DNA from 3 places in the Achromobacter animicus genome. Region 1 is predicted to be linked to each of the others. Evidence: predicted binding sites of a transcription regulator. Region 1 holds the regulator's gene; each other region holds the start of a gene.
What was found. The regulator LexA, encoded in region 1, represses DNA repair genes until DNA is damaged. The targets are predictions, from matches to a motif close to ACTGTATNNNNATACAGT.

Region 1 (6,714 bases):
GCAAGTGTGCGGGAAAACCCGAGATAAGGCAAGCTTTTTTTGCACCTGCGCAATTGACGTAGCGCAAATTAATGGGGCACATAATCCCAAAGAAATCATGGAGTTGCAAGCTTGTATTCAGGTAACCCATGAGACGCAACGCGTGCAAAATTCCGGAATGGTTACACCATGATGGCAGCGCACCACTTTTGCGCATTTTCAGCTTACCGTAAGCGAACAGACATGAATTGAAACATTTGGCCCTGCCCTACACCGCCCCGTCCAGCAGCACACGCTGCTTGAGGGCATTGAGCGAGTCTCGGGCGGCAGCAGCCTGTTCGAATTCGAGATTGCGGGCGTGGTCCATCATCAGCTTTTCCAGTCGCTTGATCTCGCGCGCCAGGGCCTTCTCATCCTTCAACAATTCCGCGGGAACTGCCGCTTCCAGCGTGTCGTGTTGGGCAGGGGCCACGATACCGTCGATCAATTCACGCACCGCCTTGTGCACGCCGCGCGCAGTGATGCCGTTGTCGACGTTGAATTGAAGCTGCTTCGTGCGCCGGCGGGCAGTCTCGTCCATGGCGCGTTTCATCGAATCCGTGATGCGGTCGGCATAGAGAATTGCGTGACCGTTCAGGTTGCGGGCCGCGCGGCCGATGGTCTGAATGAGGCTGCGCTCTGAGCGCAGGAAGCCCTCCTTGTCGGCATCCAGGATGGCCACCAGCGACACCTCCGGAATATCCAGCCCCTCGCGCAGCAGGTTGATCCCCACCAGGACGTCGAACGTGCCCAAGCGCAGGTCCCGCAGGATTTCGACGCGCTCGACCGTGTCGATGTCCGAGTGCAGGTAGCGCACTTTCACGCCGTGCTCGCTCAGGAAGTCCGTCAGGTCTTCGGCCATCCGCTTGGTCAGCGTCGTGACCAGCACGCGGTCGCCTTGAGAAACTCGCGCCTTGATCTGGCCCAGCAGGTCGTCCACCTGCGTGCGAGCGGGCAACACCTGGACGATAGGATCGACAAGGCCCGTGGGACGCACCACTTGCTCCACGACGTTGTCCGCGTGCTCCTGTTCGTACGCGGCAGGCGTTGCCGACACGAATACGCACTGGCGCATCCGCGTCTCGAACTCCTCGAGCTTGAGCGGACGGTTGTCCAGCGCCGACGGCAGGCGGAAACCGTACTGCACCAGCGTTTCCTTGCGGGACCGGTCGCCGCGGTACATGGCGCTGAGCTGGCCGATCGTGACGTGGCTCTCGTCGATGAACATCAGCGCGTCGGACGGCAGGTAATCAATCAGGGTCGGTGGCGGGTCTCCCGGCGCGGCGCCTGACAAATGACGCGAGTAGTTCTCGATGCCCTTGCAGAACCCAAGCTCCTGCAGCATTTCCAGATCGAAGCGGGTGCGTTGCTCAAGACGCTGAGCCTCGACCAGGTGGCCATCGTCGACGAACCGCTTGACGCGTTCGCGCAGCTCTTCCTTGATGGTTTCGATGGCGCGCAGCACGGTGTCGCGCGGCGTCACATAATGCGAGCCGGGATAGACGGTGAAGCGCGGCAGCTTCTGGCGGATGCGACCCGTCAGCGGATCGAACAGTTCGAGCGTTTCGATTTCGTCATCGAACAACGTCACGCGCAACGCGAGCTCGGCGCTTTCTGCCGGGAAAATGTCGATGGTCTCGCCGCGCACGCGGAAGACCCCACGCGTGAACTCGGCGTCATTACGGGTGTACTGCATGGCGACCAGGCGCGCGAGGATCTCGCGTCGGGCGATCTGGTCGCCCGCGCGAAGGATCAACACCATCGCGTGATAGTCGCCCGGGTTGCCGATACCGTAGATGCACGACACCGTGCCCACGATGATCGTGTCGCGCCGTTCGAGCAGGCTTTTGGTGGCCGACAGCCGCATCTGCTCGATGTGTTCGTTGATGGACGAGTCTTTTTCAATGAACAGGTCGCGCGTCGGCACATAGGCCTCGGGCTGGTAGTAATCGTAGTAAGAAACGAAATACTCCACCGCGTTCTTCGGGAAGAACTCGCGCATTTCGGCGTAGAGCTGCGCGGCCAATGTCTTGTTGGGCGCAAGGACCAGCGCCGGGCGGCCCATGCGCGCGATCACGTTGGCCATGGTGTAGGTTTTGCCTGACCCGGTCACGCCCAGAAGCGTCTGGTACATGAGGCCGTCTTCGACACCCTGCGTCAGCCCTGCGATGGCCGTGGGCTGGTCCCCCGCCGGCGGATAGGGTTGATAGAGGTGAAACGGGCTGTCAGGGAAATCGACGAATCCCGGACCTGCGGCGGGAACCCCCGCGCTCGGGTCTATTGCGCTCTTAGGCATGCTAGACTGTTCCAGGGTAAACCCCCCATTATCCACAGCACTTCGTACTGCGTCCACCCACCTCATCAGAGTCCCATGAGCACCCTATTCGATTCCGTCGAGCTCGCGCCGCGCGACCCCATTCTTGGCCTGAACGAACAATACAACGCGGACACCCGCCCCGGTAAAGTGAACCTGGGCGTGGGCGTGTATTACGATGATCAGGGACGGATCCCGCTCCTGGGCGCAGTGCGCAAGGCCGAAACCGCCCGCATCGAAGCCGCCGCCGCTCGCGGCTATCTGCCGATCGAAGGCATCGCCGGCTACAACGCCGGTGCTCAGGCGCTGCTGCTGGGCAAGGATTCCGCGCTGGCTGCCGCTGGTCGCGTGCTGACCACGCAAGCACTGGGCGGCACTGGCGCTCTGAAGATCGGCGCCGATTTCCTGCGCCAATTGCTGCCGGGCTCCAAGGTCCTGATCAGCGACCCCAGCTGGGAAAACCACCGCGCCCTGTTCGAACGCGCCGGTTTTGAAGTCGGCACCTATGCCTACTACGACGCCACCACCCGCGGCCTGAACTTCGAAGCCATGCTGGCCGACCTGAAGGCCGCGCCCGCCAAGACCGTCGTCGTGCTGCATGCGTGCTGCCACAACCCAACGGGCGCGGATCCCACCCCCGACCAGTGGAAGCAGATCGCCGCTGTCGTCAAGGAAAACAACCTGGTCCCGTTCCTGGACATCGCCTACCAAGGGTTTGGCGACGGCCTGACGGAAGACGCCTCGGTCGTGCGCCTGTTCGCGGACCTGGACATGACCATGTTCATCAGCTCGTCGTTCTCGAAGTCGTTCTCGCTGTACGGCGAGCGCGTCGGCGCGCTGACCGTCGTGGCCGGCAGCAAGGACGAAGCCACGCGCGTGCTGAGCCAGCTCAAGCGTGTCATCCGCACCAACTACTCCAACCCGCCCACGCACGGCGGCACGGTGGTCTCCACGGTGCTGAACACGCCCGAGCTGTTCGCCCTCTGGGAAGAAGAACTGGCCGGCATGCGTGATCGCATCCGCCTGATGCGCGCGCAACTGGTCGACAAGATCAAAGAGCACGGCGGCAAGCAGGACTTCAGCTTCGTGCTGAAGCAGCGCGGCATGTTCTCGTACTCGGGCCTCTCCGCCGCTCAGGTGGACCGTCTGCGTGAAGAACATGGCGTCTACGCCGTGTCCAGCGGACGCATCTGCGTGGCCGCATTGAACAGCGGCAACATCGACAAGGTGGCAGCCGGCATCGCAGCTGTGCTGTAAATCACCAGGCGGCCCAAGCCGTCTTCAGCCAGAAACGGGACCTGCGGGTCCCGTTTTTGCTGGCTTCGAGACCGGCTTGCTTTTTTGCGCTGCGTCCCCCAGAATGGCGCTGTATATATGTACAGTCCGCTCGCACCGGATCATCGCCATGGCCAGCAAACTCACGGATCGCCAACAACAAATCCTGGACCTCATCAGGCAAACGGTCACGCGCACCGGCTTTCCGCCGACGCGTGCCGAGATCGCCCAGGCCCTGGGTTTTCGCTCTCCCAACGCCGCCGAAGACCACCTCAAGGCGTTGGCACGCAAGGGCGCCATCGAGCTCACGGCCGGCGCCTCGCGGGGCATCCGTCTGAAGGACGCCGCCACCGCGCCCGCCCAGGCCTCACTCCCCATCCCTGCCCTCGCCCAGCTTCTCTTGCCGCTGGTCGGCCGTGTTGCGGCGGGTAGCCCGATTCTTGCGGCCGAGCATGTCGAACGCGAAGTCGGCGTGGACCCCAGCCTCTTTGCCCAGGCGCCCGATTATCTGCTCAAAGTCCGCGGCATGAGCATGCGCGACGCAGGCATCCTTGAAGGCGATCTGCTGGCTGTCAAAAAGGCATCTGAAGCCCGCAATGGCCAGATCGTGGTGGCTCGTATCGGCGACGATGTCACGGTCAAGCGCCTTCAACGCCAGAACGGCCATATCGAGCTCCTGCCTGAAAATCCCGACTTCGAAACCATCGTGGTCAAGGCCGATCAGGAATTCGCGCTGGAAGGCATTGCGGTGGGTCTTATCCGCACGCAAGCGCTGCACTAAGCCGGGGACCTTGTCCTGCACATAGCCAAGCCCTGCAGGCGGCTTACGCCGCCTACGCCATACCTCGCTACCGGTATGCCACATCCAAAAGAAAACCCCGCTCACTGAGCGGGGTTTTTTGCTTTGGGGCGGTCCGTAAGACTTTAGACACCCTTGGGCTTCGGGCGCCCTCTTTCGAGAGCGCCCTGGCGTTCAAGACGCCATCAGTGCTTCATGACCGGGTCGGTAGAGCCGGGTTCAGCCGGCTTGGCAACCAGGGGCTCCTTGACGGCTTCTTCCTCGGCCAACGGCTCCGGCAGACGCTCCAAGGCCAGTTCCAGCACCTTGTCGATCCAACGCACCGGCACGATCTCGAGGTGGTTCTTGACGTTGTCCGGGATCTCCGCCAAATCCTTGACGTTTTCTTCCGGAATCAGAACCGTCTTGATACCGCCACGGTGAGCCGCGAGCAGCTTTTCCTTCAGGCCGCCGATCGGCAGCACTTCGCCGCGCAGCGTGATCTCGCCCGTCATGGCGACGTCGGCGCGCACCGGGATGCGCGACAGGGCCGACACCATGGCCGTGGTGATCGCGATACCCGCGGACGGACCGTCCTTGGGCGTCGCACCTTCCGGCACGTGCACGTGCATGTCGTGCTTTTCGAAGACGCTGTCGGCAAAGCCCAGGCGGCGAGCCCGCGAACGCACAACGGTGCGCGCCGCTTCGACCGATTCCTTCATCACGTCGCCGAGCGAACCCGTACGTTGGATGACGCCCTTGCCGGGCATGTCCGCGACTTCGATCGTCAGCAGGTCGCCGCCGACTTCCGTCCACGCCAGGCCGGTCACCTGACCGATCTGGTTTTCCTTTTCGGCCATGCCAAACGCGTAGCGGCGCACACCGAGGTAATCGCTGAGGTTGTCGGCCGTGACGTTGACCGCCTTGACCTCGAGCGTCTTGCCCTCAGCCTTGGCGCGATCGCTTTGGGTCAGCAATTGCTTGATGACCTTGCGGCAGATCTTGCCCACTTCGCGCTCGAGCGCACGGACACCGGCTTCGCGGGTGTAGTAACGCACGATATCGCGCAGCGCGCTGTCGTCGACAGTCAGCTCGGTATCCTTCACGCCGTTGTTCTTCATCAGCTTGGGCAGCAGATGGTCGCGGGCGATGTGGATCTTTTCTTCCTCGGTGTAACCCGACAGGCGGATCACTTCCATACGATCCAGCAGGGCCGGCGGAATGTTCAGCGTGTTGCTGGTCGCCACGAACATGACGTCGGAGAGATCGAAGTCGACCTCGATGTAGTGGTCCTGGAATGTGTGGTTCTGTTCCGGGTCCAGCACTTCGAGCAAGGCCGACGAGGGATCGCCGCGGAAATCCATGCCCAGCTTGTCGATTTCATCAAGCAGGAACAGCGGATTGCGCACGCCAACCTTCGACATGTTCTGCACGATCTTGCCGGGCATCGAGCCGATGTACGTACGACGGTGACCGCGGATCTCGGCTTCGTCGCGCACGCCGCCCAGGGCCATACGCACGAACTTGCGGTTCGTGGCCTTGGCGATCGACTGACCAAGCGAGGTTTTACCGACGCCCGGAGGGCCGACCAGGCACAGGATCGGCGCCTTCACCTTGTCCACGCGCTGTTGCACGGCAAGATATTCGAGGATCCGTTCCTTGACCTTTTCGAGACCGTAGTGGTCGTTGTCCAGCACCGTCTCGGCGTTGCTGATCGAGTTGTTGATCTTGCTCTTCTTTCTCCAGGGGAGATTGATGAGCGTGTCGATATAGTTGCGCACCACAGTGGCTTCGGCCGACATGGGCGACATGAGCTTGAGCTTCTTGAGCTCGGCATCGGCTTTCTTGCGCGCCTCTTTGGGCATGTGGGCAGCGATGATCTTCTTTTCAAGCTCTTCGATGTCCGCGCCCTCTTCGCCTTCGCCCAACTCTTTCTGAATGGCCTTGACCTGCTCATTCAGGTAGTAGTCGCGCTGGCTCTTTTCCATCTGCTTCTTCACGCGGCCACGAATCCGCTTCTCGACCTGGAGGATGTCGATTTCGGTTTCGAGTTGCGTGAGCAAGCCTTCGAGGCGTTCGGAGGTGCCGGTGATCTCGAGCATCTTCTGCTTCTGCTCGAGCTTCAGGGGAAGATGCGCGGCGATCGTGTCGGCCAGGCGGCCAGCATCGTCGATGCCAGCCAGCGAGGTCAGGATCTCCGGGGGGATCTTCTTGTTGAGCTTTACGTACTGCTCGAACTGCGCAACGATGGCGCGGCGCAAGGCTTCTGTTTCGGAGCCCTGCATGGCGTCCGGTTCGATAGGCGACACCTGGCAGGTGAAGTGCGAAT
Region 2 (6,714 bases), 3.7 Mb from region 1:
CTCGCGGCCACGAAAGGGAGGTCAAGATACCGGCCTTGAACCTTGGCCCAATCGTCGCGGGTGTCGATGCCCAGGCGAGCAGAATATTGCGCGAAGGACTGATGCAGTACGCCCACGACTACTAGGCGGCCGTCGGAGCGTGCGGCTGCCTCGGCCAACTCTTGGAAAAAGTAGACATCGTCGCCAGAGCTTAGGGCGGAGGCCTCCAGAAATTTACCCATCTCGTCGATGATGACCAATACGCCATCCTGTGGCCGACCCTTGGCTTCTTCAAGAAGCTCCGCAATCAAAGATTGGGAGGTGGATTTGCTGCGGCCGTCGATGTTGCGGCCCTGCGCACGGCGCAGCGACGCATGGAGTTCGGAGACCACACTTCCACGCCGGCCCACAGCCGGTACAAGCAGCCATCCCTTGCGCACGGGGAAGACCTTGTCGAAGACGGGTTTTGAGTCCAGCCGCAACGTCTCGCGAGCCTTGATCCGCAGGTTCTTGTCAGAATGCAGCGCGCTTGCCAAGGCAACAGCCAGCGAGCTCTTGCCGCCTCCAAAAGGGCCGGTCCAGGTAAAGCAGCGTTGATTGGTGCTAGCAAGCTGCTTACACATGCCATCGATCACAGAGTTGGCCGTCGCATGGCAGATGTAGCCAGAGAGGGCATCAGCTCGACCGATATCCGCGTCGACGCGGATGGAGCGCTGGTATTGGCGCGAGATTTGCACGATGTCGGACAGTGCCAGCGGCTTATTATCAGTCATAGGCGCGCCTGATCATGTTCTTGATTTCTTCCTTGGATAGCTCTTTGCGGTGCACTTGCCTAAGGCCCGCGGAGTCGGTCCATTCGAGCTTGCGCCCGGTGAAGTCGGAGAGAGTGATGAGTCGTTGGGCGATCGACTCTTCGTCGAGTTTGAAGACCCGGCCTGGGGAGCCCTCTGCGTAGGCAACGGTCTCGAAGGCCAGCGAGCTCTGACCTTCAGCCTTGCGATCCCAGAAGTCGACGAGGGCATAGGCAAAGATACCATCGTGTAATGAGGTCTTTGGGCCACGGCGGAAGGTGTATTGGCCTTTATGGGGCTCCTGCAAGAGACCTAACTCACCAAGCAGAGGTTCGGCAAAATCTTCGGGTGAACCTCCCGTTGCACGAGGTGCATAGCTCCGAAGGCAAGTCTCCAAGTCGCGCGAGATTGTCGAAGCAGAGAGCCTGTGTTTCGGGTTGATCTCACGGGCGTAGCGTGCTAGAGGCTCTTCAAGCTCTTGGCGAGTGAATGATGGAGCAGTCACATGATTGAATAGCCAATACCACGTGGTAGAGCGAAAGCAATGGCCCGCAAGCTGCCAATGAGCAAGCCACGCTGTCGAAGGACTCTCTGCATAGGGGTCAAGGCCGCCATCGGCGAAAATTTCACGGGCAAGACCACCGACACGGAATTCGCCACTTGCTTCATCTTCATACATAAGACCGCATGCCAAGGCCCAATGTCGGATTGATGCGACCATGTTTTTGCCGACGCCGAACTCAGCGATTGCATTTGCATCTGTGAAGACGGATTTGCGGATCAAATTACCATCGATCGCTTGATCAAAGGCCTTCTTGAGCCACATTTGGCGCAGAGGAAATGTTTCGTGCCCCGAAAAATGGGCGACTGTTCCTCCGCTGACGTTTGATGTGGTTTTCATAATGGTGATTCTAGCGTGCCATCGGCTCTAACTGCTCCAACTGGTGAAGATCACCAGTTCATCTTGTTGATTGATACTGTAAATAATAACAGTGTTTTGCGGAGGGAGATTGTCGTGCGCAGTGACCCCCCGCTTGTAACTTAAGCTGTGATCTCTGTATGGATTTCCCGCAGGGTGACTTGCGGCCAGCTCAGCGGAGACATGAGCGTCACAGGGTTTCCCAGTGGCGTGGAGCGCAAATACGTGGGCTTTAACACGCTGAGCACCCGTAATTTAGGGGTGTATGGCAGTTGGAAGCATGGCGCGGGCCTGTATGCAGATGCTGCAAGTTTGGGGAATGGCAGGTATGAGGTGTGGAGCTGACGCTGGGTGGAGGGGATTGAAGGTCGCGAGTCGCTGCATAGCAGCCATAGACTTCATTTCGATTAAAAAATAGCCCGGAGCAATCCGGGCTATTTTTTTCATCAACTTTGTCAAAGGTTTTTCATCAACTTGGCAAAGTTTTCAACAATGGTGGCATTCGACACAAGCCGGCGTGCGATCAGGCGTCGATATTGCCCGCCGACAGCGCGTGCGTTTCGATGAAGTTGCGGCGCGGTTCGACGTCGTCGCCCATCAGCGTGGTGAAGACTTCGTCGGCCGCGATGGCGTCCTCGATCTGCACGCGCAGCAAGCGGCGCACCTTCGGGTCCATCGTGGTTTCCCACAGCTGCTCGGGGTTCATTTCACCCAGACCCTTGTAGCGCTGCTTGGAGATGCTGCGGTCGGCTTCGCTGCGCAGCCATTGCATGGCCTCGCGGAAGTCGGACACCGGCTGCTCCTTGCGCTTGTCGCCTTCGCCGCGAGCGGCCAGCGAGCGCGGACCGACCTTGCCCAGGAAGCTCTTGGCGGCCTTGGACAGGATGGCGTAATCCGAGCCATTGATGAAGTCGGCATCGATGATGCTGACGCGCACGTTGCCGTGGTGCATGCGCTGCACGGACAGGCGATGGCGTTCGGTGGCTTCGTCGAATTGCGGAACGACCTCGACGCCGTTGCCGTTGATGGGATCGCGCATGGCATCGGCCAGCCGCTTGGCGGAGTCCGCGGTGGACTCGGCCGTGTCCAGGTTGATTTCCACGCCTTCGGCCATGGCCGACAGCGCACCCACGTCGAACACGCGCGACAAGCGGGCGATGACGCCGTCGGCTGCCACGTATTGGCGGGCCAGGTCGTTCAGTTCTTCGCCGCGGATGATGTTGCCGCCCGAGATGATCTCGGCGTCCTTCAGGGCGAGCGTCAGCATGAACTGCGCTTCTTCCTGGTCATCCTTCAGATAGCGCTCTTCGCGGCCAACCTTGACCTTGTAGAGCGGCGGCTGCGCAATGTACACGTAACCGCGCTGCACCAGCTCGGGCATCTGACGGTACAGCAGCGTGAGCAGCAGGGTGCGGATGTGTGCGCCGTCGACGTCCGCGTCGGTCATGATGATGAGGCGGTGGTAGCGCAGCTTGTCCACGTTGAAATCGGGACCGATGCTGGTGCCCAGCGCGGTGATCAGCGTGGCGATCTGTTCGCTGGCGATCAGGCGGTCAAAGCGCGCCTTCTCGACGTTCAGCACCTTGCCGCGCAGCGGCAGGATGGCCTGGAACTTGCGGTCGCGGCCTTGCTTGGCCGAGCCGCCTGCGGAGTCACCCTCGACGATGTACAGCTCGCACAGCGCGGGGTCCTTTTCCTGGCAGTCAGCCAGCTTGCCGGGCAGGCCTGCGCCTTCCAGCACGCTCTTGCGGCGCGTCATTTCGCGTGCCTTGCGTGCGGCTTCGCGTGCACGGGCGGCTTCGACGATCTTGTTGCACAGGGCCTTGGCGTCGTTCGGGTGTTCGAGCAGCCAGGTTTCCAGCGTGCGCGCCACGGCTTCTTCAACGGCCGGACGCACTTCGCTGGACACCAGCTTGTCCTTGGTCTGGCTGCTGAACTTGGGCTCGGGCACCTTCACCGACAGCACGCAGGCCAGGCCTTCGCGCATGTCGTCGCCGGACGTCTCGACCTTGGCCTTCTTGGCCAGCTCGTTGTCGGTGATGTACTTGTTGATGATGCGCGTCATCGCGGCGCGCAGGCCGGTCAGGTGCGAACCGCCGTCGCGCTGCGGGATGTTGTTGGTGAAGCACAGCACGCTTTCGCTGTAGCTGTCGTTCCACTGCATCGCCACTTCCACGCCGACCGGCACGCCGCCGGCCGACGATTCCGTGGTGACCGAAAACACGTTCGGATGCAGCACGGTCTTGGCGCGGTTGATGTATTCAACAAAGCCCTTCACGCCGCCCGAGAACGCGAAGTTCTCTTCCTTGCCCTGGCGTTGGTCGATCAGGCGGATCTTGACGCCGTTGTTCAGGAACGAGAGCTCACGCAGGCGCTTGGAGAGGATCTCGTAGTGGTATTCGATGTTGTTGAAGATGATCGGGTCGGCCAGGAAGCGCACTTCGGTGCCGCGCTTGTCGGTCGTGCCGGTCACGGCCAGGGGCGCAACGCGCTCGCCCTGGCGGAATTCCATCTGGTGCACCTGGCCGTTGCGGCGGATGGTGAGACGCAGCCATTCGGACAGCGCGTTCACGCAAGACACGCCCACGCCGTGCAGGCCGCCGGACACCTTGTACGAGTTCTGGTCGAACTTGCCGCCGGCGTGCAGTTCGGTCATGACGATTTCCGCCGCGCTGCGGTGGAATTCGTCGTCCTTGTGGATGTCGGTCGGGATGCCGCGGCCGTTGTCCGTGACCGAGATGGAATTGTCGGTGTGGATCGTGACGACGATGTCGTCGCAATAGCCGGCCAGGGCTTCGTCGATGGCGTTATCGACGACCTCAAACACCATGTGGTGAAGGCCGGTGCCGTCGGACGTGTCGCCGATGTACATGCCGGGGCGCTTGCGCACGGCCTCCAGCCCCTTGAGCATCTTGATCGAGTCAGCGCCGTAGCCGCTGGTCTCGGGAGTGGTGTTCTGCTGATCTGACATGTCTGTATCGATAACGCTTTAAAGAACGGCCTGGCGGCCGGACCGCCCGCGGACCATCGGTCCGCAAGCGGCACAAACCCACGGGGGGAATGCGGATCAGATCCGCATGGGCATGACGACGTACTTGAACTGGTCGTCTTCGGGCAGGGTGATGAGCGCCGACGCGTTGGCATCGGGCATGACCGACCACTGGATGTTGTCGACCTTCACGTTGGACAGCACGTCGAGCAGATAGCCCACGTTAAAGCCCACGTCCAGCGCTTCATGGCTGTAGTCGATGTCGATTTCTTCCTGGGCCTCTTCCTGCTCGGCGTTCGAGGACGAGATCTTCATCTGGTTCTGCGCCAATTGCAGGCGCACGCCCTTGAACTTGTCCGTGGTCAGGATGGCGGCGCGCTGCAGACTGCCCTGAAGCGCTTCGCGGCCGACCAGGAAGTGGCGCGAGTAGTTCGTGGGAATCACGCGCGTGAAATCGGGGAACTTGCCTTCGACCAGCTTGGAGACCAGCTCGACGTCGCCAAAACGGAAACGGATCTGGCCCGGCGCCACGTCGATGGAGACGGTCTCGTCGGAGTCTTCCAGCAGGCGCTGCATTTCCAGCACGGTCTTGCGCGGCACGATGACTTCGTGGCGCTCGGCGATGCCGTCGGCTTCGGTCGAGCAGTGCGCCAGGCGGTGGCCGTCGGTGGCAACCGCGCGCACACGGCCCGGTTCAAACACCAGCAGCATGCCGTTCAGGTAGTAGCGGATGTCCTGCTGGGCCATGGCGAAATGCACCATGTTGAACAGGTGGCGCAAGGTGCGCTGCGGCATGGTCAGCGACACGTCCCACTGCTCGGGCTGAGCCACGGTGGGGAATTCGCTGGCGGCCAGCGTCTGCAGCGCAAAGCGGCTCTTGGCGGATTGCACCGACAACTTGTTGCTGGCCAGGGCCAGGCGCACATCGCCGGTATCGGGCAGGGCTTTCAGGATGTCCAGCAGCTTGCGCGCGGCCACCGTGGTGGACTCGTTGTCCTGGCCGACACCAAAGTCGGCGTGCGTGGTGATCTGCACTTCCAGGTCGGTCGCAATGAAGGCAACCTTGTTGCCTTCCTTGCGCATCAGGATGTTCGCAAGAATGGGCAGGGTATGGCGTCTTTCGACGATGCCCGCCACAGTCGACAGCGGTTTCAGCAATGCATCGCGTGTGGTTTGTACGAGTTGCATGTTCATCCTTTTAGAGTTTGTTCCAACACGTGCAGGGTATGGTTGAGCTCCGCTTGCTTGGCGCGGGCATCGGAAATCTTGCGAACGGCGTGCAGCACCGTGGTGTGATCACGGCCGCCGAATAAATCGCCGATTTCCGGCAGGCTTTTCTGGGTCAGCTCCTTGGCCAGGTACATCGCAACCTGGCGCGGCAACGCGATATTGGCCGGCCGGCGTTTCGAGTACATGTCGGCGACCTTGATCTTGTAGAAGTCCGCCACCGTCTTCTGGATGTTTTCCACGGTGATCTGGCCGTTGGACACCGACAGCAGGTCCTTGAGCGCTTCCTTGCAGACATCCACCGTCAGCACGTCGCGGCCGTGGAAGCGCGCGTAGGCCAGGACCTTGCGCAGCGCGCCTTCCAGTTCGCGCACGTTGCTGCGCAGGTGCTTGGCGATGAAGAAGGCCACTTCCTCGGGCATGGGCACGCCTTCGGACTCGGCCTTGCGCAGCAAAATTGCCACGCGCATTTCAAGTTCCGGCGGCTCGATGGCCACCGTGAGGCCCGAGTCAAAACGCGAGATCAGGCGGCTGTCGATGCCCGACAGTTCCTTGGGGTACGTATCGCTGGTGATGATGATCTGCTTGCGCTGCGCGACCATCGCCTCGAACGCGTAGAAGAATTCTTCCTGCGTGCGGTTCTTGCCGGAGAAGAACTGGATGTCGTCGATCAGCAGAAGATCGAGCGAATGGTAGTAACGCTTGAAATCGTCGAACGCCTTGCGCTGGTACGCCTTGACCACGTCGGACACGTATTGGTCGGCATGCACATAGCGCACGCGCACCCCGGTGCCCGCCGCAACCATGGC
Region 3 (6,714 bases), 920 kb from region 1:
CTTGGCGCTGACCTTCGGGTTGAACGCTTTCTCGGCGCGCAGCTTCGGCGAGGCCGAATACTGGTTCGCCATCATCAAGGTGGTGGCGGTGCTGTGCTTCATCGTGGTGGGCGTGGCGATGCTGGCCGGCATCATCCACGGCGGCGGACCGGTGGGACTGGACAACTGGAAGGTGGGCGACGCGCCCTTCGTCGGCAACGCGGCGACGTGGGTGGGCGTGGCGATGGTGGTGGCCTACTCCTTTCAGGGCACCGAACTGGTGGGCGTGGCGGCCGGCGAGTCCGAAAACCCCCGGCGCAACGTGCCCCGCGCGATCAACAGCGTCTTCTGGCGCATCCTGCTGTTCTATGTGCTGGCCATCCTGATCATCGGCCTCTTGGTGCCCTACACCGATCCGCAACTGCTGCGCAACGAGGTCGAGGACATCGCGGTCAGCCCCTTCACGCTGGTGTTCGAGCACGCGGGCCTGCTGTCCGCGGCCACGGTGATGAACGCGGTGATCCTGACGTCCGTGCTGTCGGCCGGCAATTCGGGCATGTATGCGGCGACGCGGATGCTGTTCAACATGGCGGCCGAGGGCCAGGCGCCGGCGATCTTCAAGCGTCTGACCCCGCGCGGCGTGCCGCTGTATGCGCTCTTGGCCACGACGCTGCTGGCTTGCTTGTGCCTGTTCAGCGTGGTGTACAGCCCGAAGGCGGTGTACATCTGGCTGCTCAATTTTGCGGGCATGACGGAATTCATCGTGTGGCTGAGCATCGCGGTCAGCCACTACCGCTTCCGCCAGGGCTACGTGAAGCACGGCTACGACACGGCCGACCTGCCCTACAAGGCGGGACTTTTTCCGTTCGGGCCGCTGCTGGCCTTCGTGCTGTGCCTGGTGGTCACGCTGGGACAGAACTATCAGGCGTTCCTTGAAGAACGCGTCGACTGGATCGGCGTGGTGTCGACGTACCTGGCCATTCCGCTGTTTCTGGGACTGTGGATCGGCCACCGGCTGCTGCGCGGCTCGCGGTGGGTGAAGTACCAGGACATGCGGTTCTAGCACTTTTCGGGGACACATTCGGGACACATTCGGGGGCACTTTTCGATACGTCCGCCCGGCGCAAAGCCCGGTACAATACTGTACATTCATACAGGTATTGAGCACCGGGCGCTTTCGCCATGCAGTCCCCCGAACAGATCCATCCCGCGTTGTGGCGCGCCACGCAGTTGGCCAAAGGCGCCGCACGCACCCTGCCAACCGGGCACGCGGCGCTGTCAGCCGAACTGCCGGATAACGGCTGGCCGCTCGGATCGCTCGTTGAACTGCTCACCCCCCATCCCGGCATCGGAGAAATCCGCCTGCTGCGTCCCGCGCTGGCCCAACTGGAAACCCGTCGTCCCATTGCCCTGGTGCAGCCGCCGCACGTGCCGCACATCGCCAGCTGGATGAGCTGGCGGCTGGATCCCCGGCAACTGCTGTGGGTGGCGCCCGAAAAGCCGGTCGACGCGCTGTGGGCCAGCGAACAGATCCTGAAAAACGCCAGTTGCGGCGCGCTGATCTGCTGGCTGCCCCACGTGCGCCCCGAATCCCTGCGCCGCCTGCATCTGGCCGCCCAGGCCAGCGACCTGCTGTTCATCGCCGTGCGCCCGTCCCGCGCCGCGCAGACCGCCACGCCCGCCGCCTTGCGGCTGGCGCTGGCGCCCGCGCCCGGCGGCCTGTCCGTCCACATCCTGAAGCGCCGGGGGCCTGTCTGCGACACCCCGCTGTACGTGGGCCTGGAGCCCGGCGCGCTTACCCCCTCTTCTCCCCGCCATGCGCCTCTGGATCGCCGCCTACCTGCGCTGCCTGCCGCTGGACGCCATACGCCCGCACTGGCCGCATGAACAGGAGGCGTTCGCCGTTCTGGATCAGGAACGGGTCGCCGCCCTGACCCCCGCCGCCCGCCAGGCCGGCGTGACGCCCGGCATGCGCCGCGCGGGCGCGGCGGCCATCGCCCCCGGCGTGGAACTGCTGCCCCGCAATGCGCTGGCCGAGGCCGACGCCCTGCACGGCGCGGCCCTGGCCCTCTTGCAATACACCCCGGAAATCGCCCTGGCCGACGGCGACACCGTGCTGCTGAACGTGGGCGCCAGCCTGATGTTCTTCCGCGGGCCGCGCGCGCTGAGCCGGCGGGTGGCCGCCACGCTGCGGGCGCTGGATCTGCGGGTGTCGCTGGGCATGGCGCCCACGGCCAAGGGCGCCTGGCTGCTCGCGCGGCGCGCCGGCCGGCGCGTGCCCCGGCGCACCCTGAAGCTGCCCACCCTGGCGCGGCGGCTCGATGCCCTGCCGCTGTCGCTGCTGCCCCAGGCGCAAGACCGCCGCAACTGGCTGGACGACATCGGCTGCCACACGCTGGCGCACCTGCGCGCCCTGCCGCGCGGGGGGCTGCAGCGGCGCAGCGCGCCCGATCTGCTGCAGGCGCTGGACGCCGCCTACGGCCAGGTGCCCGAACTCTACCGCTGGCTCGAACCGCCCAACCAGTTTTCGCGGCGGATCGAACTCATGGACTACATGGAGAACACCGATGCCGTGCTGGCCGTGGCGGGCCGGCTGGCCGAGCAGCTGGGCGGCTGGCTGACCGCCCGGCAACTGGCCGTGCGGCGCGTGGTGCTCAGCATGGATCACGAACGCGGCCGCCACGCCCGCCCGCCCACCGAACTTGAAGTGGCCCTGGCCCAGCCCATCTGGCAGGCGCCGCAGCTGCTGCATCTGCTGCGCGAAAAACTCAACCACTTCACGCTGGAAGCCCCCGTCATCGCCGTGACGCTGCACGCGCCCGACACCGTCGAGCAGCCCGCGGCCAGCACCACCCTGTTCCCCGAACCGGGCGGCACCGCCGCCGACCACGCGCGGCTGCTGGACCTGCTGGTGGCGCGGCTGGGCCGCGACCGGGTGCGCCATGCCCAGCCCACCGCCGACCACCGTCCCGAAGCCGCCAATTCCTGGGGCGATGCGCTGGCCGCGCCCGAACGTCCCGCCCCCCTGCCGCCGCTGCTCGACCGGCCGTTCTGGCTGCTGGAAACCCCGCAGCCCCTCAAGCTGTCCGGCCATCGCCCCCACTACGCCGGCCAGGCGCTGCGGCTGATGCGCGGCCCCGAACGCATCGAAAGCGGCTGGTGGGACCCCGCCCTGACCGTGCGCGATTACTTCGTCGCCGAAGACGCGGCGGGCGCGCGCTACTGGATCTACCGCGAGCGCGACGCCGAGGACGCGCGCTGGTTCCTGCACGGACTGTACGCCTGACATGCGCATGGACGACGACGCCCCCGATCCCCTGGACCCGGCCGAGGTCCTGGCCCAGTTGCCCGGCTACGCCGAGCTGCAATGCCAGTCCAATTTTTCGTTCCTGCAAGGCGCCTCGCATCCCGAGGAACTGGCCGCGCGGGCGGCCGAACTCGGTTACGCCGCGCTGGCCCTGACCGACGAATGCTCGCTGGCCGGCGTCGTGCGCGCCCACACCGAAGCCAAGACCCTCAAGCTGCCGCTCATCGTGGGCGCCACGTTCCAGCTGCGCGCCGCGCCCGACGCCGCGCCGCTGGGGCTGACGCTGCTGGCGCAGACGCGCGAAGGCTACGGCAACCTGTCGGAATTCATCACGCTGGGCCGCACCCGGGCGCCCAAGGGCGAATACCGGCTTTCCCCGCAAGACCTTGCCGATCCACCCGCCGGCCACGCGCACCTGCGCAGTCTGCCGGAATGCCTGGCCATCCTGACGCCCGCCTACGGCACCGACGCCGACCGCATGGCCGACCAAGCGCGCTGGCTGGCGCGCGTCTTTCCGGGGCGCGCGTGGGTGGGACTGAACCTGCTGCACCAGTCGCGCGACGACCTGCACCGCGCCGCCGTCGAACACGCAGCCCAGGCCTCGCAATTGCCGATCGTGGCGGTCGGCCAGGTGCAGATGCATGTCCGGTCGCGCAAGCCGCTGCACGACACGCTGACCGGCATCCGCACCCGCCAGCAGGTGTCGCAATGCGGCTACGAACTGTCGGGCAATGCCGAACAGCACCTGCGCAGCCGCATGCGGCTGGCCAGCCTGTATCCGCCCGACGCGCTGGCGCAGACCCTGGCGGTGGCGCGCCGCTGCACGTTTTCGCTGGACGAACTGCACTACGAATACCCCGACGAGATCGTGCCGCCCGGCCACACGCCCGCCAGCTATCTGCGCCAGGAAGCGCTGGCCGGGGCGGACCGGCGCTTTCCCCAGGGCGTGCCCGACAGCGTGACGGCGCAGATCGACAAGGAACTGGACCTCATCGCGGACCTCAACTACGAGGCCTACTTCCTGACCGTCTACGACATCGTGCAGTTCGCCCGCAACGCCGGCATCCTGTGCCAGGGCCGGGGCTCGGCCGCCAACTCCGCCGTCTGCTATTGCCTGGGCATCACGGCGGTGGACCCGCAGCGCGGCAACAACCTGTTCGAACGCTTCATCAGCAAGGAACGCAACGAACCGCCCGACATCGACGTCGACTTCGAACATCAACGCCGCGAAGAAGTCATCCAGTACATCTACGGCAAATACGGCCGTGACCGCGCCGCCCTGACCGGGGTGGTCATCTCGTACCGGCCGCGCAGCGTGCTGCGCGATACGGGGCGCGCGCTGGGCGTGGACCCGGGCGTCATCGACGCCGTGGCCCGCGCGCACCAGTGGTGGGACGGCAAGAAGGAAATGCTGCGCACGCTGGGCGCCTGCGGCCTGGACCCGGAATCCCAGGTGGCGCGCCAGTGGGCATCGCTGGCGCAGACCATGATGGGCTTTCCGCGCCACCTGTCGCAGCACCCGGGCGGCTTCGTCATTTCACGCGGCAAGCTCTCGCGCCTGGTGCCCATCGAGAACGCCGCCATGGAAGACCGCAGCGTCGTGCAATGGGACAAGGACGACCTGGACGCCCTGAAGCTGCTGAAGGTCGACGTCCTGGCGCTGGGCATGCTGTCGGCCCTGCGCCGCACACTTGAACTGGCCAGCCAGCGCCGCGGCCAGCCGCTCGCCCTGCAGGACATCCCGGAAGGCGACGTGCCCACCTACGACATGATCTGCGACGCCGACACCATTGGCGTCTTCCAGATCGAATCGCGCGCCCAGATGACGATGCTGCCGCGCCTGCGGCCGCGCGAATACTACGACCTGGTGGTGCAGGTGGCGATCGTGCGCCCCGGACCGATCCAGGGGGGCATGGTCCACCCCTACCTGCGGCGCCGCCAGGGCAAGGAGGACGAAACCTACCCCAGCGAAAAAGTGCGCGGCGTGCTCAGCCGCACCATGGGCGTGCCCATCTTCCAGGAACAGGTGATGCAGATCGCCGTCGTGGCCGCCGGTTTTTCGCCCGGCGAGGCCGATCAGCTACGCCGGTCGATGGCGGCCTGGCGGCGCAAGGGCGGCGTGGACAAGTTCCGCGTCAAGCTGGTGGGCGGGCTGCTGGCGCACGGCTACACGCTGGACTTCGCCGAAGCCCTGTTCCGCCAGGTGGAAGGGTTTGGCGAATACGGCTTTCCGGAAAGCCATGCCGCCAGCTTCGCCCTGCTGGCGTATGCCAGCTCCTGGCTCAAGCGCCACGAACCGGAGGCCTTTCTGGCCGCCCTGCTCAATTCCCAGCCCATGGGGTTCTACGCGCCCTCCCAACTGGTGCAGGATGCGCGCCGCCACGGCGTCTGCGTGCTGCCCGCCGACGTGACGGTAAGCGGCTGGGATTCGGTGCTGGAAACGCTGCCCGACGGGCATCCGGGCGCCCGCCGCCGCCCCCACCCCCACGCGCCGTCCGCAGAGGCGTCGGGCGTCGACACGCCGGGCGTCGATACGCCGGGCGTCGATACGCCGGGCGTCGCCACGCCGGGCGTCGCCACGCCCCGCCCCGCCGTGCGGCTGGGACTCAGCCTGCTGCAGGGCATGCGCGAGGACGCCGCCCGCCGCATCGAGGCCGCGCGGGCCGACGCCCCCTTTGCCAACACCGCCGACCTGGCCCGCCGCGCCGGCCTGAATCGCCACGACCTGAACGCGCTGGCCGCCGGCGATGCGCTGCGCACCCTGGCCGGCCACCGGCGCCAGGCCAGTTGGGAAGCCGCCGCCAGCGTACAAAGCCGCGACCTGCTGCGGGACGCCGAGATCGTGGAAACCCAGGCCCCGCAGCTGTCCGCCCCGTCGGAGAGCCAGACCGTGGCCGCCGACTATCGCAGCGTCGGCCTGACCCTGCACAGCCATCCCGTGTCGCTGCTGCGCCCCCAACTGGCCGCGCGCAACTTCCAGCCTGCCTCGGTGCTGAACGACTATCCCAACAAGCGGGTCGCGCGCGCCTGCGGCATCGTCACCGTGCGCCAGCGCCCCCAGACCTCCAAGGGCGTCATCTTCGTCACCCTCGAAGACGAGACCGGCCCGGTCAACGTGGTGGTCCGCCCCGACCTGATCGAACGCCAGCGCCGCGAGCTGCTGGGCGCCACCCTGCTCGGGGTGTTCGGATCCTGGCAAAGCGTGGACGGCGTGCGCCACCTGATCGCGCAGCGGCTGGTGGACATGTCCGACCTCCTGGGCGGGCTGACGTCGCAGAGCCGCGACTTCCATTGAGGATGCGGGAGCAACTTGACGGTGTCTGACACCCTTGAAGCACCCTTCAAGCCTGAAGACCGTCCATACGGGTGTCAGACACCTGGCGAACACCTGACGCGCGCCCAGCCGCCCGCCGTTGTTGCCCGGTTGC

Region 2: a site for LexA is predicted at 1,747-1,764, ahead of AB3147_RS00020 (DUF4007 family protein). Genes of this name have one in related genera too.
Region 3: a site for LexA is predicted at 1,120-1,137, ahead of imuA (translesion DNA synthesis-associated protein ImuA). Genes of this name have one in related genera too.

The regions. Positions count from the first base shown of each region.
Region 1 covers NZ_JAYGJK010000001.1:3,674,283-3,680,996, forward strand. Annotated here, with positions in the region: gene uvrB (excinuclease ABC subunit UvrB) at 248-2,314, opposite strand; gene AB3147_RS16625 (amino acid aminotransferase) at 2,390-3,589, shown strand; gene lexA (transcriptional repressor LexA) at 3,738-4,388, shown strand; gene lon (endopeptidase La) at 4,592-6,714, opposite strand, start outside.
Region 2 covers NZ_JAYGJK010000001.1:616-7,329, reverse strand. Annotated here, with positions in the region: gene AB3147_RS00025 (ATP-binding protein) at 1-752, opposite strand, end outside; gene AB3147_RS00020 (DUF4007 family protein) at 745-1,671, opposite strand; gene gyrB (DNA topoisomerase (ATP-hydrolyzing) subunit B) at 2,213-4,660, opposite strand; gene dnaN (DNA polymerase III subunit beta) at 4,757-5,866, opposite strand; partial or broken gene dnaA (chromosomal replication initiator protein DnaA) at 5,869-6,714, opposite strand, start outside.
Region 3 covers NZ_JAYGJK010000001.1:2,752,326-2,759,039, reverse strand. Annotated here, with positions in the region: gene AB3147_RS12465 (amino acid permease) at 1-1,042, shown strand, start outside; gene imuA (translesion DNA synthesis-associated protein ImuA) at 1,162-1,866, shown strand; gene AB3147_RS12455 (Y-family DNA polymerase) at 1,796-3,265, shown strand; gene AB3147_RS12450 (error-prone DNA polymerase) at 3,267-6,581, shown strand.